One region of the Pseudomonas sp. LBUM1656 genome, then DNA from elsewhere that is predicted to be linked to it. Evidence: riboswitches for the same ligand, from Rfam matches in the RefSeq annotation. Region 1 holds a riboswitch; the other holds the start of a gene.

Region 1 (7,121 bases):
GCCGTGCTTGCCGACGTGGATCACACCGTGGGCGCCGTAGGTGTTGCGCAGCCAGAAGTAGAACGCCAGATAGCCGTGGGGCGGCACCAGGTCCGGGTCGTGATACACCGCGCTCGGATCTGCCTGATATCCCCGCGCCGGTTGAATGCCGACGAAGGTCAGGCCAAAGCGCAGCCCGGCGATCATCATGCGTCCGTCACGGCACATCGGATCGCTGTCGGGCGTGCCCCAGCGCTTCAGCACGGCTTGCTGATTGGCTTCGGGCAATGTGTTGAACATCAGCCGATAGTCGTCCAGCGCCAGGCTTTGGTGACAGGGACGCGGGTCAATGGTGTCGAGGTCGTTGCTGACGCCACCGAGCAATTGTTGAATCAACGCAGTGCCGCTTTCCGGCAACTCGGCAGGCAGCGGATAACCTTCGGTGTGCAGCGCGCGCAGGATGTTCAGCGCAGCCGCGGGAGTATCAAGACCTACGCCATTACCAATGCGTCCATCGCGAGTCGGGTAGTTGGCGAGGATCAGGGCGATGCGTTTTTCACTGTTCGGCACGCGCGCCAGATCGATCCAGCGCCGCGCCAGTTCGGCGACGAAATCCATGCGCTCCGGCTGCGCCCGGTAGCACACCACGTCCGACTGACTACGCTCGCTGCGCCACGCCAGGTCCTTGAAGCTGATCGGCCGACTGATGATCCGCCCGTCCAGCTCCGGCAATGCGATGTGCATCGCCAGATCACGCGGGCCGAGGCCCTGTTCGCTGGCGAGCCAACCCGGCTCGTTGTCCTGAGCGCAAATCGCCTGAATCACCGGAATGTTTCGTCGAAACGGTCGCAAATGTGGCGCTTCAGGACTGGATTGTGCGAAACCGGTGGTGTTGAGAATCACCCCCGCCTCGACTTCGTCCAGCAAATCCTCGACCACCGTCAGGCAGCCGGGTTCTTTCAAACTGGCCAGCGCAATCGGCAACGGATTCAAACCCGCCGCCTGCAAACGCTGGCAGAAAACATCGATAAACGCAGTGTTCGCCGCCTGCAAATGCGAGCGATAAAACAGCACCGCCGCCACCGGTTGACCGGCCTGCCAGTCGGCTTGCCAATCGCTCAGTTCAGCGGGGCTTTTCTGCGGATGATAAATCGCCGTGCGCGGCAGGGTTTGCGGCTCAGCCCAGGCGTAATCGCGATCCAGCCAGCGATTGGCCAGACAACGGAAAAAATCCAGGGCATTGGCCATGCCGCCCTGACGCAAAAACTGCCAGAGCCGGTCGCGGTCGTCGGCAGACACGGTGCTCAGGTCGCTGAGCTCCGGGTCCGGACGATCATCGCCTGGCACCAGAATCAGCTGCACACCGCGTTGGGACAGCTCCACCAGACGTTCGACCCCGTAACGCCAATAGGCGATGCCGCCGTGCAGCGAAATCAGAATCACCTTGGCATGGCGCAACACTTCGTCGACATACAAGTCGACCGACGCATGATTCTGCACCTGCATCGGGTTGGCCAGACGCACGCTGGGGTAATCGTGCGGTAACTGCTGCGCCGCTTCGGCAAGCAGCGCCAGGCTTGAATCACCGCTGCACAGGATCACCAGCTCGGCGGGGGTTTGTCCAAGGTCGGCGATGTTGTCATCCGACACGAAACCGCCGGGCTGGGTCCTGAGCAGGTGCATGGCTTAAACGCTGAGCGCGGCGCGCAATTGCGCTTCGAGCAGAGCGGCATCCAGTTCCTGGCCGATCAGCACCAGACGCGTGGTGCGCGCTTCATCGGCGCCCCACTGACGGTCGAAATGCTTGTCGAAACGCGTGCCCACGCCCTGGATCAGCAAGCGCATCGGTTTGTTCGGGATCGCCGAGAATCCTTTGACGCGCAGGATGCCGTGCTGGACTACGAGTTGGGTCAGCGCGTCGAGCAGCAGGCTTTCGTCAGCTTGCGGCAGTTCGATTGAGATCGAATCGAAGGCGTCGTGATCGTGATCGTCTTCACCTTCATGGTGGTGATCGTGATGGCTGTGACGGCTGTCGATGTGTTCTTCGGAACCGGCACCGAGGCCGATCAGCACGTCCAGTGGCACACGGCCGCTGCTGGCTTCGATGACTTTGACGGCGGGCGGCAGCTCTTCGGCGACTTCCAGGCGCACACGGGCCAGGTCTTCAGGGCTGATCAGGTCGGCCTTGTTGAGAATCACCAGGTCGGCGCTGGCCAGTTGGTCGGCGAACAGCTCGTGCAGCGGCGATTCGTGGTCCAGATTCGGGTCGAGTTTGCGCTGGGCATCCACTTGATCCGGGAACGCGGCGAAGGTGCCGGCGGCGACGGCCGGGCTGTCGACCACGGTGATCACCGCGTCAACGGTGCAGGCGCTGCGGATTTCCGGCCACTGGAAGGCTTGAACCAAAGGCTTTGGCAGGGCCAGACCCGAGGTTTCGATCAGGATGTGGTCGAGGTCGCCGCGACGGGCGACGAGTTCGCGCATCACCGGGAAGAACTCTTCCTGGACGGTGCAGCACAGGCAGCCGTTGGCCAGTTCGTAGACGCGGCCGTTGGCCTCTTCTTCCGTGCAGCCGATAGAGCACTGTTTGAGGATTTCGCCGTCGATGCCCAGTTCCCCGAACTCGTTGACGATCACCGCGATGCGGCGGCCTTGTGCGTTGTCGAGCATGTGCCGCAGCAAAGTGGTTTTGCCCGAACCGAGGAAGCCGGTAACGATGGTGACGGGGAGTTTGGCCAGTGTTTTCATCGGATGCCCTTTGGCAAGGTGGCGGGCATACGGGACGACAATCGCAGCGACGGGCGCGCGCGGAAGAGTTCGCCACCGGATCACCCCGCCCGGTTGTAGTGAGAATCTGTGTCGAGGCAGGTCTCCTGGCTGACGGTGTGCCGGGCGGTTGGCCTGGCGTTGGCTGCGCCTTCCCGCGACCCCGTTGGACAGGGCTTGCAGTGGCGTGGCAGCGAACATCACCGTTCACAGTTGCGGGGGCAGCCGCGGCATCGACCGCGTTCCCTTCTTAGCTTCGGCCGATGCCGAAGAACCTCGAAAGCGCAAGGCTACGCATCGTGTGGGGGCGGGTCAATGTTCACATGACATCGGCGGCGCTCCCTTCGCGAGCAAGCCCGCTCCCACATTTGACCAAGTTCCTTCAGAGAGATGCGGTCGAATGTGGGAGCGGGCTTGCTCGCGAAAGGGGCTCATCGGTTCCGAGTTGAGAACCCCTGCCAATTGACGCCCAACCCCCGCCCATGCTCTCCTACACGCCTTGTTACGGGTGCCCTTCACAGGGTGAAACGGGAAACCGGTGAATCATGTGCTTTACTCAAAGCCATGTCAGTCCGGTGCTGCCCCCGCAACGGTAAGCGAGCGAAGCGTCAAATCCACTGTGCCAGCAGTTCGGCATGGGAAGGTGATGCTTGCAGGTTCAGGCGCAAGCCTTGGCCCCTCGTGAGCCCGGAGACCGGCCCGCAACACAAAGTGACCACTACGATCACTGAATAACAAACCCGCGGTGGGCGGGCGCTGTTGAACCTCTGCGTGCCCGACTCGCAGGGGTCTTCCATGCGCTCTATTCACCCGCTGACAGACCAGAGGGAAGCGCCATGTCGATCATCAGCAGCACCGGCCACAGCACCGCCAGCACCACCACAACCCTGAGCCAACGCCTGACCGCCGCCGTGTGTGCGTCGATCCTTGGCGCGTGCCTCGTCTATTTCGCCGGTTTCTCGCACATCGAAGCGGTACACAACGCCGCGCACGATACCCGTCACAGCTCCGCCTTCCCGTGCCATTGAGACCTGCCGACATGATCAAGCGTATCGCGCAAACCGCAGGTTTCACCGGGCTGCTGGCCGCCCTGTTGCTGACCCTGCTGCAAAGCTTCTGGGTTTCTCCGTTGATTTTGCAGGCGGAAACCTACGAAAAATCCGAGCCGGCCGCGGTTGAAGTTCACGAACACGCCGCCGGTGTCGCCGCTCACACTCACGACGCCGAAGCCTGGGAGCCGCAAGATGGCTGGCAGCGCGTGCTGTCGACCACCGGCGGCAACCTGGTGGTAGCCGTCGGTTTCGCCCTGATGCTCGCCGGTCTCTACACCTTGCGTGCACCGACCAAGACCTCTCAGGGCTTGCTTTGGGGCCTGGCGGGTTACGCGACCTTCGTACTGGCGCCGACCCTCGGCCTGCCGCCTGAATTGCCGGGCACTGCCGCCGCTGATCTGGCCCAACGGCAACTCTGGTGGATCGGCACGGCCGCCTCCACGGCTGTCGGCATTGCGTTGATTGTGTTCAGCCGTCACTGGCTGATGAAGATCCTCGGCGTGGCGATTCTCGCCGTTCCGCACGTGATCGGCGCGCCACAACCGGAGGTGCACTCGATGCTGGCTCCGGAAGCCCTGGAAGCGCAATTCAAAATCGCTTCACAGCTGACCAACGTCGCGTTCTGGCTGGCTCTGGGCCTGATCAGCGCCTGGTTGTTCCGTCGCAAAAGCGATGGCCAATACCACGCATGATTGATCCCCGCACAGCGCCGACGTTAGTGGTCGGCCTGGGCTGCCAGCGCGGCTGCCCCGCCAGCACGCTGCGGGCGCTGATCGATCAGGCTTTGCAAGCTCATAAAATCGAACTTCATCAGATCAAGGCCCTGGCCAGCATCGACCTGAAGCGTAATGAGCCTGGCCTGATCGAACTCGCCGAACAACTCGCGTTGCCGCTGATGTATTTCAGCAGCGAGCAATTGAAAGGTTATAAACCGCAACTCAGCCACCATTCGGACATCGCGTTCGAACGCACCGGCTGCTACGGCGTGGCGGAAAGTGCCGCCCTTGCCTTGGCCGAACACCTGGCCAACGCACCGGCGAAACTGCTGATTTTGCGACAAAAATATGCCCAGGCCACCCTGGCGTTGGCCTGCGTTGCGTAAGATCCCCGATAATCCCCACCTTCGATCATGAGCAATCTTCATCTGAAGCCTTGCCCAAGCCCCTGTTCTGACAGACTCTCTATTCAAAGGAACGGACGATGACCGTCTACTTCATTGGCGCAGGTCCCGGCGACCCGGAACTGATCACCGTCAAAGGCCAACGGCTGATCCGCAGTTGCCCGGTGATCATCTATGCCGGCTCTTTGGTACCCGCCGCCGTGCTCGAGGGCCATTGCGCCAAACAGGTGGTCAACAGCGCCGAGTTGCACCTTGAACAGATCATCGAACTGATCAAGACCGCCCATGCCAAAGGCCAGGACGTCGCGCGGGTGCATTCGGGTGATCCAAGTCTATATGGGGCGATTGGTGAGCAGATTCGTTATCTGCGCGAACTCGGGATTGCGTTTGAAATCGTTCCCGGGGTCACGGCGACTGCGGCGTGTGCGGCGCTATTGGGGGCAGAACTGACGTTGCCCGACATTTCACAGAGCGTGATTCTGACCCGTTATGCCGACAAAACCGTGATGCCGGCCGGTGAGGAACTGGGCAGCCTGGCGCAGCATGGGGCGACGATGGCGATTCATTTGGGCGTGCAGCATCTGGAAAAGATCCTCACCGAATTACTGCCGCATTACGGCGCGGACTGCCCGATCGCGGTGATTCATCGGGCAACGTGGCCGGATCAGGATTGGGTGGTGGGGACGATTGAAGACATTGCCGGGAAGGTTGCGACGAAAGGGTTTCGGCGTACGGCGTTGATTCTGGTGGGTCGGGTGTTGGGGAGTGATCAGTTCAGCGAGTCGTCTTTGTATCGCGCCGGGCATGCGCATCTCTACAGGCCCTGATCGTTCCCACGCTCTGCGTGGGAATGCCTCAACGGACGCTCTGCGTCCGCTTTTGGGACGCGGAGCGTCCCTGGCTGCATTCCCACGCGAAGCGTGGGAACGATCAAAAAAAACGGCACTCACGGGTGCCGTTTTTTTATATCTGCAGCGAACACCTTACTTAGTAGTAGGCGTTTTCTTTCTGCGTATGGTCAGTTACATCGCGAACACCCTTGAGCTCGGGAATGCGCTCGAGCAAGGTGCGCTCGATGCCTTCGCGAAGGGTGACGTCTGCCTGGCCACAGCCCTGGCAACCACCGCCGAACTTCAACACCGCGATGCCGTCATCGACCACATCGATCAGGCTGACCTGACCGCCGTGGCTCGCGAGCCCCGGGTTGATCTCGGTTTGCAGGTAATAGTTGATGCGCTCGTTGATCGGGCTGTCGGCGTTGACCATCGGGACTTTGGCGTTAGGCGCCTTGATGGTCAGTTGGCCGCCCATGCGGTCGGTGGCGTAGTCGACAACCGCATCGTCCAGGAAAGCTTCGCTGAACGAGTCGATGTACGCAGTGAAGCTTTTCAGCCCCAGCGCGGTGTCTTCAGGTTTTTCTTCGCCCGGCTTGCAGTAGGCAATGCAGGTTTCGGCGTACTGGGTGCCAGGCTGGGTGATAAAGACGCGGATGCCGATACCCGGGGTGTTCTGCTTGGAGAGCAGATCAGCCAGATAATCGTGGGCGGCGTCGGTGATGGTAATAGCGGTCATGGAAACTCCTCGCAGGCTTGGGCGCAGTTTACGCCAATCATCGCGCCGTACAAAGTCCTAGTATTTTTGTCGGGAAAGAGCCGGATCAACGTTGAGTGCCGATTCGCCGCAAATCCAGCCTAAAAGCCAACCGAAACCACCACACATCCTCAGTTGGAGCGGCGGCGCCTAATAGATCTGACACCGGCCAGCAATCAACGGTCGATCAAAGATTCTCGTACCGGTTCATGTCCAGCACGCCCTCTTCCACCGGCTCGGTTTCGTGGAGGTAGCGGCTCAGGTCATGGAAGTAAAACCAGAACTGCGGATGGCTGCGGCGAATGCCCCAGCGCTCGACGATTTTCTCGAAACGGTGCGCGTCCTTGGCGTTTTCCATGGCATCGACGAACGCCGGTACCTGGTCGGCGGGAATGTTGAACATGAAATTCGGGTAGCTGCTGAGCACGCCCGGAAAAATCGTCACGGTGTCGAGCCCTGGCTGATAACGCCGCGATTCACCGAGCAGGAACGCCACATTGCTGTGGGCCCGGTTGCGCAGCAGGCTGTAGACCTCGCGCTTGCCTCTCGCCGTCTCGATGCGCAGCATGGTCGCTTCCGGCAACTGGTCGATAACCTTCAGGCCAGCCGCCGGG
Region 2 (7,121 bases), 1.0 Mb from region 1:
CCGCCACGCTTCCGCGTGTTCGGCGTAGCACGGCGACAGCACGCCGACCTTGCCGGCCCGGCGCAGACGCGGCAGCAACTGGATGGCCATTTGCGAACCGGCAACCGGCAGCACCTGGGCGGCGCCGTAATAATCGCAGGCTGCCTGCTCCAGACCGTCATCGGTTTCCGGCAAGCGCGCCCAGGCCCGCAGCGGGATTTCCGGGATCGGGAATGGCCACGGCGCGAGGCCGCTGGACAGGTCCAGCCAATCGGCTTCGGCAATGCCGTATTCGAGCGCCGCCTTGCGCAAGCGGCCACCGTGCTCAAGCATAGAATTCAGCTCCCACGCAGAGAATCAGCAGCCATAACCATACCCCGCGCTGGACCAATTGCCAGCCACGGTCGATGGAGTCGGCATCCGCCGGCACACCTTCGCCCAGTTGCGGACGCTGATGCAGTTCACCGTGATAGATCGCCGCCCCGCCCAACTCGACGCCGAGTGCACCGGCACCGGCCGCCATCACCGGCCCGGCGTTCGGGCTGTCCCAGGTCGGGCCCTGGGTGCGCCAACATTTCAACGCCAGTCGGGTTTTGCCCAGCAGCGCGTAGGTCAACGCCACCAGGCGCGCAGGAATGTAGTTGAGGACATCGTCGATTTTCGCCGCCGCCCAGCCGAAACGTTCGAAGCGTTCGTTGCGATAACCCCACATCGCGTCCAGGGTGTTGCTCAAGCGATAGAGCACCACGCCGGGTGCGCCGGCCACGGCAAACCAGAACAGCGCAGCAAATACCGCATCGCTGCCGTTTTCCAGGACTGATTCGGTGGCGGCGCGGGCGACTTCGGTTTTATCCAGCTCGCTGGTCTGGCGGCTGACCAGATAGCCGACACGTGTGCGCGCCTCCTCCAGATCATCGCTGCGCAGGGCCTTGGCCACCGGCTCGACATGTTCGCCGAGGCTGCGCATGCCGAGCGCGCAATAGAGCGCGAGAATCTCGACCACCCAGCCGACATAAGGCGCCCAGGAAAACGCCGTGGCCAGCAAGGTCAGCGGCAACACCGCAATCACCCAAGCGGTGACGCCGTGACTGCGCCAGCCGCGCCCCTCACCATTGAAACGTCGCTCGATGCGGTCGGCAAAACGGCCGAACGCCACCAGCGGATGCCAGCGTTTGGGTTCGCCCAGCAGCGCGTCCAGCGCCACCGCGGCGACACTCAATAACGCCACACTCATTGACTCACTCCCCAATAATTTTCATACAGCAACTCACTGAGCGGACGCGCCTGCGCCCACCCTTCGAGTACCAGCATCGGCGCCGGATAGAATTCCTTGACCGGGCCGAGGCAAAGAACTGCCAACGGCTTGGCTCCGGCGGGTAAACCCAGCAAGTCCGCCAGTGCTTGCGGCTCGAACAGCGACACCCAGCCCATGCCCAGACCTTCAGCGCGGGAGGCCAGCCAGAGGTTCTGGATCGCGCAGGACAACGAGGCCATGTCCATTTCCGGCAAGGTGCGACGGCCAAAGATGTGGCGTTCGCGATCATCCATCAGCGCGGCGACCAGCACCTCGGCGCAATCGTTGATGCCTTCGACCTTGAGCTTCATGAATTCGTCGGTGCGCTCGCCGAGGGCTTCGGCGGTGCGGATGCGTTCTTCTTCCACCAGTTGCTGGATCTTGCCGCGCAGGGCCCGGTCGCTGATGCGGATGAACCGCCAGGGCTGCATCAGGCCGACGCTGGGGGCTTGATGGGCTGCTTCGAGCAGGCGCTGCAGTAACTCGGGCTCGACGGTGCCGCCGCTGAAGTGGCGCATGTCGCGGCGTTCGGCAATTGTCCTATAAACCGCTTCGCGTTCGGCTTCGGAAAATGCGTTGTCGGTCATGGCCTCTTCGCGAGCAAGCCCGCTCCCACAGGGGTTAGGTGATCCAATGTGGGAGCGGGCTTGCTCGCGAAGGCGTCCCTGAAGTCGGGAAGAAATAGTGCAGCGATCGCGTTCGGATTGGACGGGAAATAGAAGTGGACGTAGGAAGCCGTCATCCGCCCCTCACGATAAACCGCCTCCGCCCCACGCCCGCCGTTCGGGCTCAGCCCACGAGCAATCGGCTCAAGCTCGGTGCTGGTCAACGAATGGTGATAGGTGTGCCCGCGCAACGAACCTTCCGGCAACTCAACGGCTTGCAGCGCCAGCGCAGCCAGACGTTTCTGCATCACCGCATCACCGGCCAGCAAACCGACCAATTCAGCGCGAGTGCCTTCGACGTCGGTCAACGAATCGAGCAGGTACAACATCCCGCCACATTCGGCCAGCAACGGTTTGCCGGCGGCATGATGGGCGCGGATAGCATTGAGCATCGAGGTGTTCTGTGACAGCGCCACATGGTGCAATTCCGGATAACCGCCCGGCAAATAAAGGCTGTCCGCCTCTGGCAAATCAGCATCGCGGATCGGCGAGAAAAACAGCAATTCGGCGCCCATGGCCCGCAGCAAATCCAGGCTCGCGCCGTAGGTGAAAGCAAACGCTTCATCACGGGCCACGGCGATTCGCACGCCGGCCAGCAAAGGCTCGGCGACGATCATTTCAGGTGCCGCAAATTCCACGGGCGGCGGCAGCGCCACGTCGCAACTGCTGGCCAGCGATTGGGCCGCGGCATCGAGGCGCAGGTCGAGATCGTTCAACTCGCTGGCCTGGACCAGACCGAGATGACGACTCGGCAATTCAATCCCGGTCTCACGCGACAACGCGCCGTACCAGCGCAAGCCTTCCGTCAAGCTGCCTTCCAGCAATTGCGCGTGGCGCAGCGTGCCAACACGGTTGGCCAACACACCGGCAAACGGCAAGTCCGGCTGATACTTGGCCAACCCCAACGCCAGCGCACCGAAAGTCTGCGCCATCGCCGTGCCGTCGATCACACCGAGCACCGGCACACCGAAGTGCCGCGCCAGGTCCGCGCTGGACGGCGTGCCGTCGAAAAGGCCCATGACGCCTTCGATGAGGATCAGGTCGGCCTCACCGGCGGCTTCCCACAACAGTCGACGACTTTCCTGCTCGCCGACCATCCACATGTCCAGTTGATACACCGGCGCACCGCTGGCGCGCTCGAGAATCATCGGGTCGAGAAAGTCCGGGCCGCACTTGAACACGCGAACCTTGCGCCCCTGATTGCGATGCAAACGGGCCAGCGCGGCGGTGACGGTGGTCTTGCCCTGACCGGAGGCCGGCGCGGCAATCAATACCGCCGGGCATTGACGATGGCTATTCATAAAGTGCAGCTCACAACTCGACGCCTTTTTGCGCTTTGATCCCGGCCTGGAATGCGTGTTTGATCACGCCCATTTCGGTGACCGTGTCGGCCAGTTCGATCATCTCCGGTTTGGCGCCGCGACCGGTGACCACCACATGTTGCATCGGCGGACGCGCCTGCAAGTCAGTGAGCACTTGATCGAGGTCGAGGTAACCGTGCTTGAGCGCAATGTTCAACTCATCCAGCACCACCAGGCCGATCGATGGATCGCGCAGCAGTTCGCGGGACACTTCCCAAGCGGCTTCGGCGGCGGCGATGTCACGCTGGCGGTCCTGGGTTTCCCAGGTGAAGCCCTCGCCCATCACATGAAAACGCACCTGCTCCGGGAAGCGGCGGAAGAACAGCTCTTCGCCGGTACTGTTGCGGCCCTTGATGAACTGCACCACGCCGCACTGCATGCCGTGCCCCATGGAGCGGGCGAGCATGCCGAAGGCCGAGCTGCTCTTGCCTTTGCCGTTGCCGGTCAGTACCAGCAGCAGGCCGCACTCGTTCGGCGAGTTGGCGATGCGTTCGTCGATCACGGCTTTTTTGCGCTGCATGCGCGCCAGATGGCGTTCGTCACGATCAGGGGAATCAGTCATGGGGGAGCTCTCCGTTGAGGCTGGATAACGGCGGGCAGGCACAAGAATAGACGGCAAGAAGCCTGGCATCGCCCACCGTGATGCCGTTGGATGAATCAGGCCGGTCTCCGGGCTCATGAGCGGCTTGCGCCGGACTGCGCGCCTTCCCATGTCGACAGTCGACACAGTGGCTCAAGGCGCAATCTTTACTCATTTACCGTTGCGGGGGCAGCGCCGGGATCGTGACGTTTCGTCGCTTGAAGATGGTCACTCACCGGCTTCCCTGTTTCACTCTGTCGACCTTCGCCACAGAGCACCTGAAACAAGCCGCGAAGGTTAGAGGGTTGGGGGTGGAGCGTCAATTGAAGACAAAGCGCGGGCGAGCGATATACTGCCGCCGGTCAATTTACTGACACCCCAACTTGCACCACACTGTCAGCAGTGATATCAAAGCGCCACAACCCAACATCACAATTACAAAGGGTGAGCAACATGCAAGGCATGATCATCAGCAATCCGAAGCTGGAATTCCTGCGACCGGTGCTGGAACGCTGGTTTGACTGTATAGACCGCTACAATGCGGTGCGCGGCGATAACGATACGCCTTACTGGTACGACGAAAAAGCCAACCTTGGCTTGCTCTCCGCCGCGGCCTGGATGGCGGAAATGGTCACGTTGCAACAAACCACAACGCGCAAGCAGAACGAAGAAGGCGAACGCAACGGCCGTGCCGATCTGTTTATCGCCTCCCCCGAAGAACGCGCCTACCTTCAGGCCACTCAACGTTGGCCGAAGGTCAATAGCCTGAACCTGAGCCAGGCGCTGCAGGACATCACCAGCAACGCCAAACGCATCAGCTACGCCAGCGACCTGAAACTCGGCTGCTTGTTTGTTGCGCCCCAAAAGGCCCAGCAGAGCGCGACACCGGAAGAACTTCAGGACATGGTCGACGACCTGCAAAAAGAACACAGCTGCGCCGTGGCCTGGTATTTCCCGTACGCCTATCGCAAGTTGCGCAATGAAGCCGGCAACTATCACCCCGGCATCGCCGTGCTGTTCAAGGAAGCCCGCGGCTGACCGGTTGAACCATCGCGCTTCAAATCTTCTCTATGATTAAGTCAATGCATTCATAGGGAAGATCCGCATGCGCAAGCCCCAGCTCGTTCTCGTCATCGCGCTCGCCGGAGGGCTCGCCGCTTGTGGTGAAACCTCCAGCTTGCAAGTCTCCGACGGCACCGGCCCGTCACCCAAGTTGCCAGAACCCAACAAAACCCTGATCCCGACGGTGAATATCGCCCCGGCGATCGGCTGGCCGGAGGGCGCGAAACCCACTCCTGCGGCGGGCACTCAAGTGGCGGCATTCGCCGAAGGGCTCGATCACCCGCGCTGGCTCTACGTGCTGCCCAACGGCGACGTGCTGGTGGCCGAAACCAACGCGCCACCGAAACCCGATGACGGCAAAGGCATTCGCGGCTGGGTAATGGGCAAAGTCATGGGCCGTGCCGGTGCCGGCGTCCCCAGCCCGAACCGCATCACGCTGCTGCGGGACAAGGACCACGATGGCATCGCCGAAACCCGCACGGTGTTCCTGGAAAACCTCAATTCGCCGTTCGGCATGACCCTGGTCGGCAATGACCTGTACGTCGCCGACACCGATCGCTTGCTGCGCTTTCACTATGAAAACGGCGCCACGGCAATCAAGTCGCAGCCGATCAAGGTGGTCGACCTGCCGGGCGGCACGTTGAATCACCACTGGACCAAAAACGTCATCGCCAGCAAGGACGGGAGCAAGCTGTACGTCACGGTCGGCTCCAACAGCAACGTTGGCGAAAACGGCCTGGACCAGGAAGAAGGTCGCGCGGCGATCTGGGAAGTGGATCGCGCCACCGGCAATCACCGCATCTTCGCCTCGGGGATTCGCAATCCAAACGGTCTAGCCTGGGAACCGCAGACCGGTGCCTTGTGGACGGCGGTCAATGAGCGGGACGAAATTGGCAGTGATCTGGTGCCGGACTACATCACTTCGGTGAAAGACGGCGGATTCTACGGCTGGCCCTTCAGCTATTACGGCCAGCACGTCGACATTCGCGTCGAGCCGCAAAACCCGGACCTGGTGGCCAAGGCCATTGCGCCGGACTACGCGGTCGGCCCGCATACCGCGTCGCTGGGCCTGTCGTTTGCCGAGGGCAACTCGCTTCCAGCGCAGTTCAAGGAAGGCGCCTTCATCGGTCAGCACGGCTCGTGGAACCGCAAGCCACACAGTGGCTATAAGGTGATTTTCGTCCCGTTCGCGGGCGGTAAACCGACCGGGCAACCGGTGGATGTGCTGACAGGTTTCCTCAATGAGGATGAGAAAGCCATGGGCCGGCCTGTGGGCGTGGTGATTGATCAGCAAGGGGGTTTGCTGGTGGCCGATGATGTGGGGAACAAGGTGTGGCGGGTTTCCGCAGCCAAGTAATCTCAAGCTGCCAATACATAACTAATGTGGGAGCGGCTCAGCACTTACTTTTTACGACACAGAGTTAAACCATCTCCTAGCGGCAACAACGACAGATCCACACGCGAGTCATCCTTCAAGGCGCGATTGAGCGCCTGGATGGCTCGGGTGTCTGCGCTTTCGGGATCCTTTTCAAGCACCCGCCCGCTCCACAGCGTGTTATCGAACACCGCCAGCCCGCCGATGCGCAGCAAACGCAGCGCATGCTCCAGATAGCCCGGATAGTTAGCTTTGTCAGCATCGATGAAGATCAGATCGAATTGCCCCGGTTGATCCAGCTGAGCCAGGGTTTCCAGCGCAGGCGCCAGACGCAGATCGATGCGATGGGCGAGCCCCGCCTCCTGCCAATAACGACGCGCGATAGCGTTGTAGTCGCCGGGGATATCACAGCAGATCAGCGAACCGTCCTGCGGCAACGCAGCGGCCATGCACAAGGCGCTGTAACCGGTGAACGTGCCGACTTCCAGCAATCGCTTCGCGCCAATGAGTTTGACCAGTAAAGCGAGGAACTGCCCCTGCTCCGGCGCCACCTGCCAGCGCGCCATCGGCATTGCCTGGGTTTCGTCGCGCAAGCGCTTGAGCAGCGGCGTTTCCCTCAGGGAAACGTCGAGCAGGTATTGATACAGGGAATCGTCGAGATTGAGCGTGCGGGCGGTCATGACGACCTCTTCGGACAGAATGCTACGGATTGCGCGCCAAATGCTCAGGCTGCAGAACACGCTTGGCGCTCAGATATGCCTTCTGCCAGTAAGCCTTGGACAGGCTGTCGAGCTTCACCGTGCCA

What was found. A riboswitch is a leader RNA that binds a small molecule or an ion and turns the genes downstream of it on or off. The one in region 1 is predicted to bind cobalamin.
Region 2: linked by a shared signal. The riboswitch ahead of cobO (cob(I)yrinic acid a,c-diamide adenosyltransferase) and the one ahead of ACA072_RS13150 (CbtB domain-containing protein) in region 1 are both predicted to bind cobalamin.

The regions. Positions count from the first base shown of each region.
Region 1 covers NZ_CP166800.1:2,875,956-2,883,076, reverse strand. The annotation lists gene cobN (cobaltochelatase subunit CobN) at 1-1,662, opposite strand, end outside; gene cobW (cobalamin biosynthesis protein CobW) at 1,666-2,727, opposite strand; cobalamin riboswitch at 2,826-3,039, opposite strand; cobalamin riboswitch at 3,235-3,462, shown strand; gene ACA072_RS13150 (CbtB domain-containing protein) at 3,582-3,773, shown strand; gene ACA072_RS13145 (CbtA family protein) at 3,785-4,489, shown strand; gene ACA072_RS13140 (cobalamin biosynthesis protein) at 4,486-4,899, shown strand; gene cobM (precorrin-4 C(11)-methyltransferase) at 4,998-5,744, shown strand; gene nfuA (Fe-S biogenesis protein NfuA) at 5,905-6,489, opposite strand; gene ACA072_RS13125 (fatty acid cis/trans isomerase) at 6,695-7,121, opposite strand, start outside.
Region 2 covers NZ_CP166800.1:1,867,979-1,875,099, reverse strand. The annotation lists gene cobD (threonine-phosphate decarboxylase CobD) at 1-312, opposite strand, end outside; gene cbiB (adenosylcobinamide-phosphate synthase CbiB) at 305-1,213, opposite strand; gene bluB (5,6-dimethylbenzimidazole synthase) at 1,210-1,860, opposite strand; gene ACA072_RS08335 (cobyrinic acid a,c-diamide synthase CobB) at 1,857-3,239, opposite strand; gene cobO (cob(I)yrinic acid a,c-diamide adenosyltransferase) at 3,250-3,861, opposite strand; cobalamin riboswitch at 3,943-4,176, opposite strand; gene ACA072_RS08325 (hypothetical protein) at 4,333-4,917, shown strand; gene ACA072_RS08320 (PQQ-dependent sugar dehydrogenase) at 4,985-6,298, shown strand; gene ACA072_RS08315 (O-methyltransferase) at 6,343-6,996, opposite strand; gene ACA072_RS08310 (C40 family peptidase) at 7,019-7,121, opposite strand, start outside.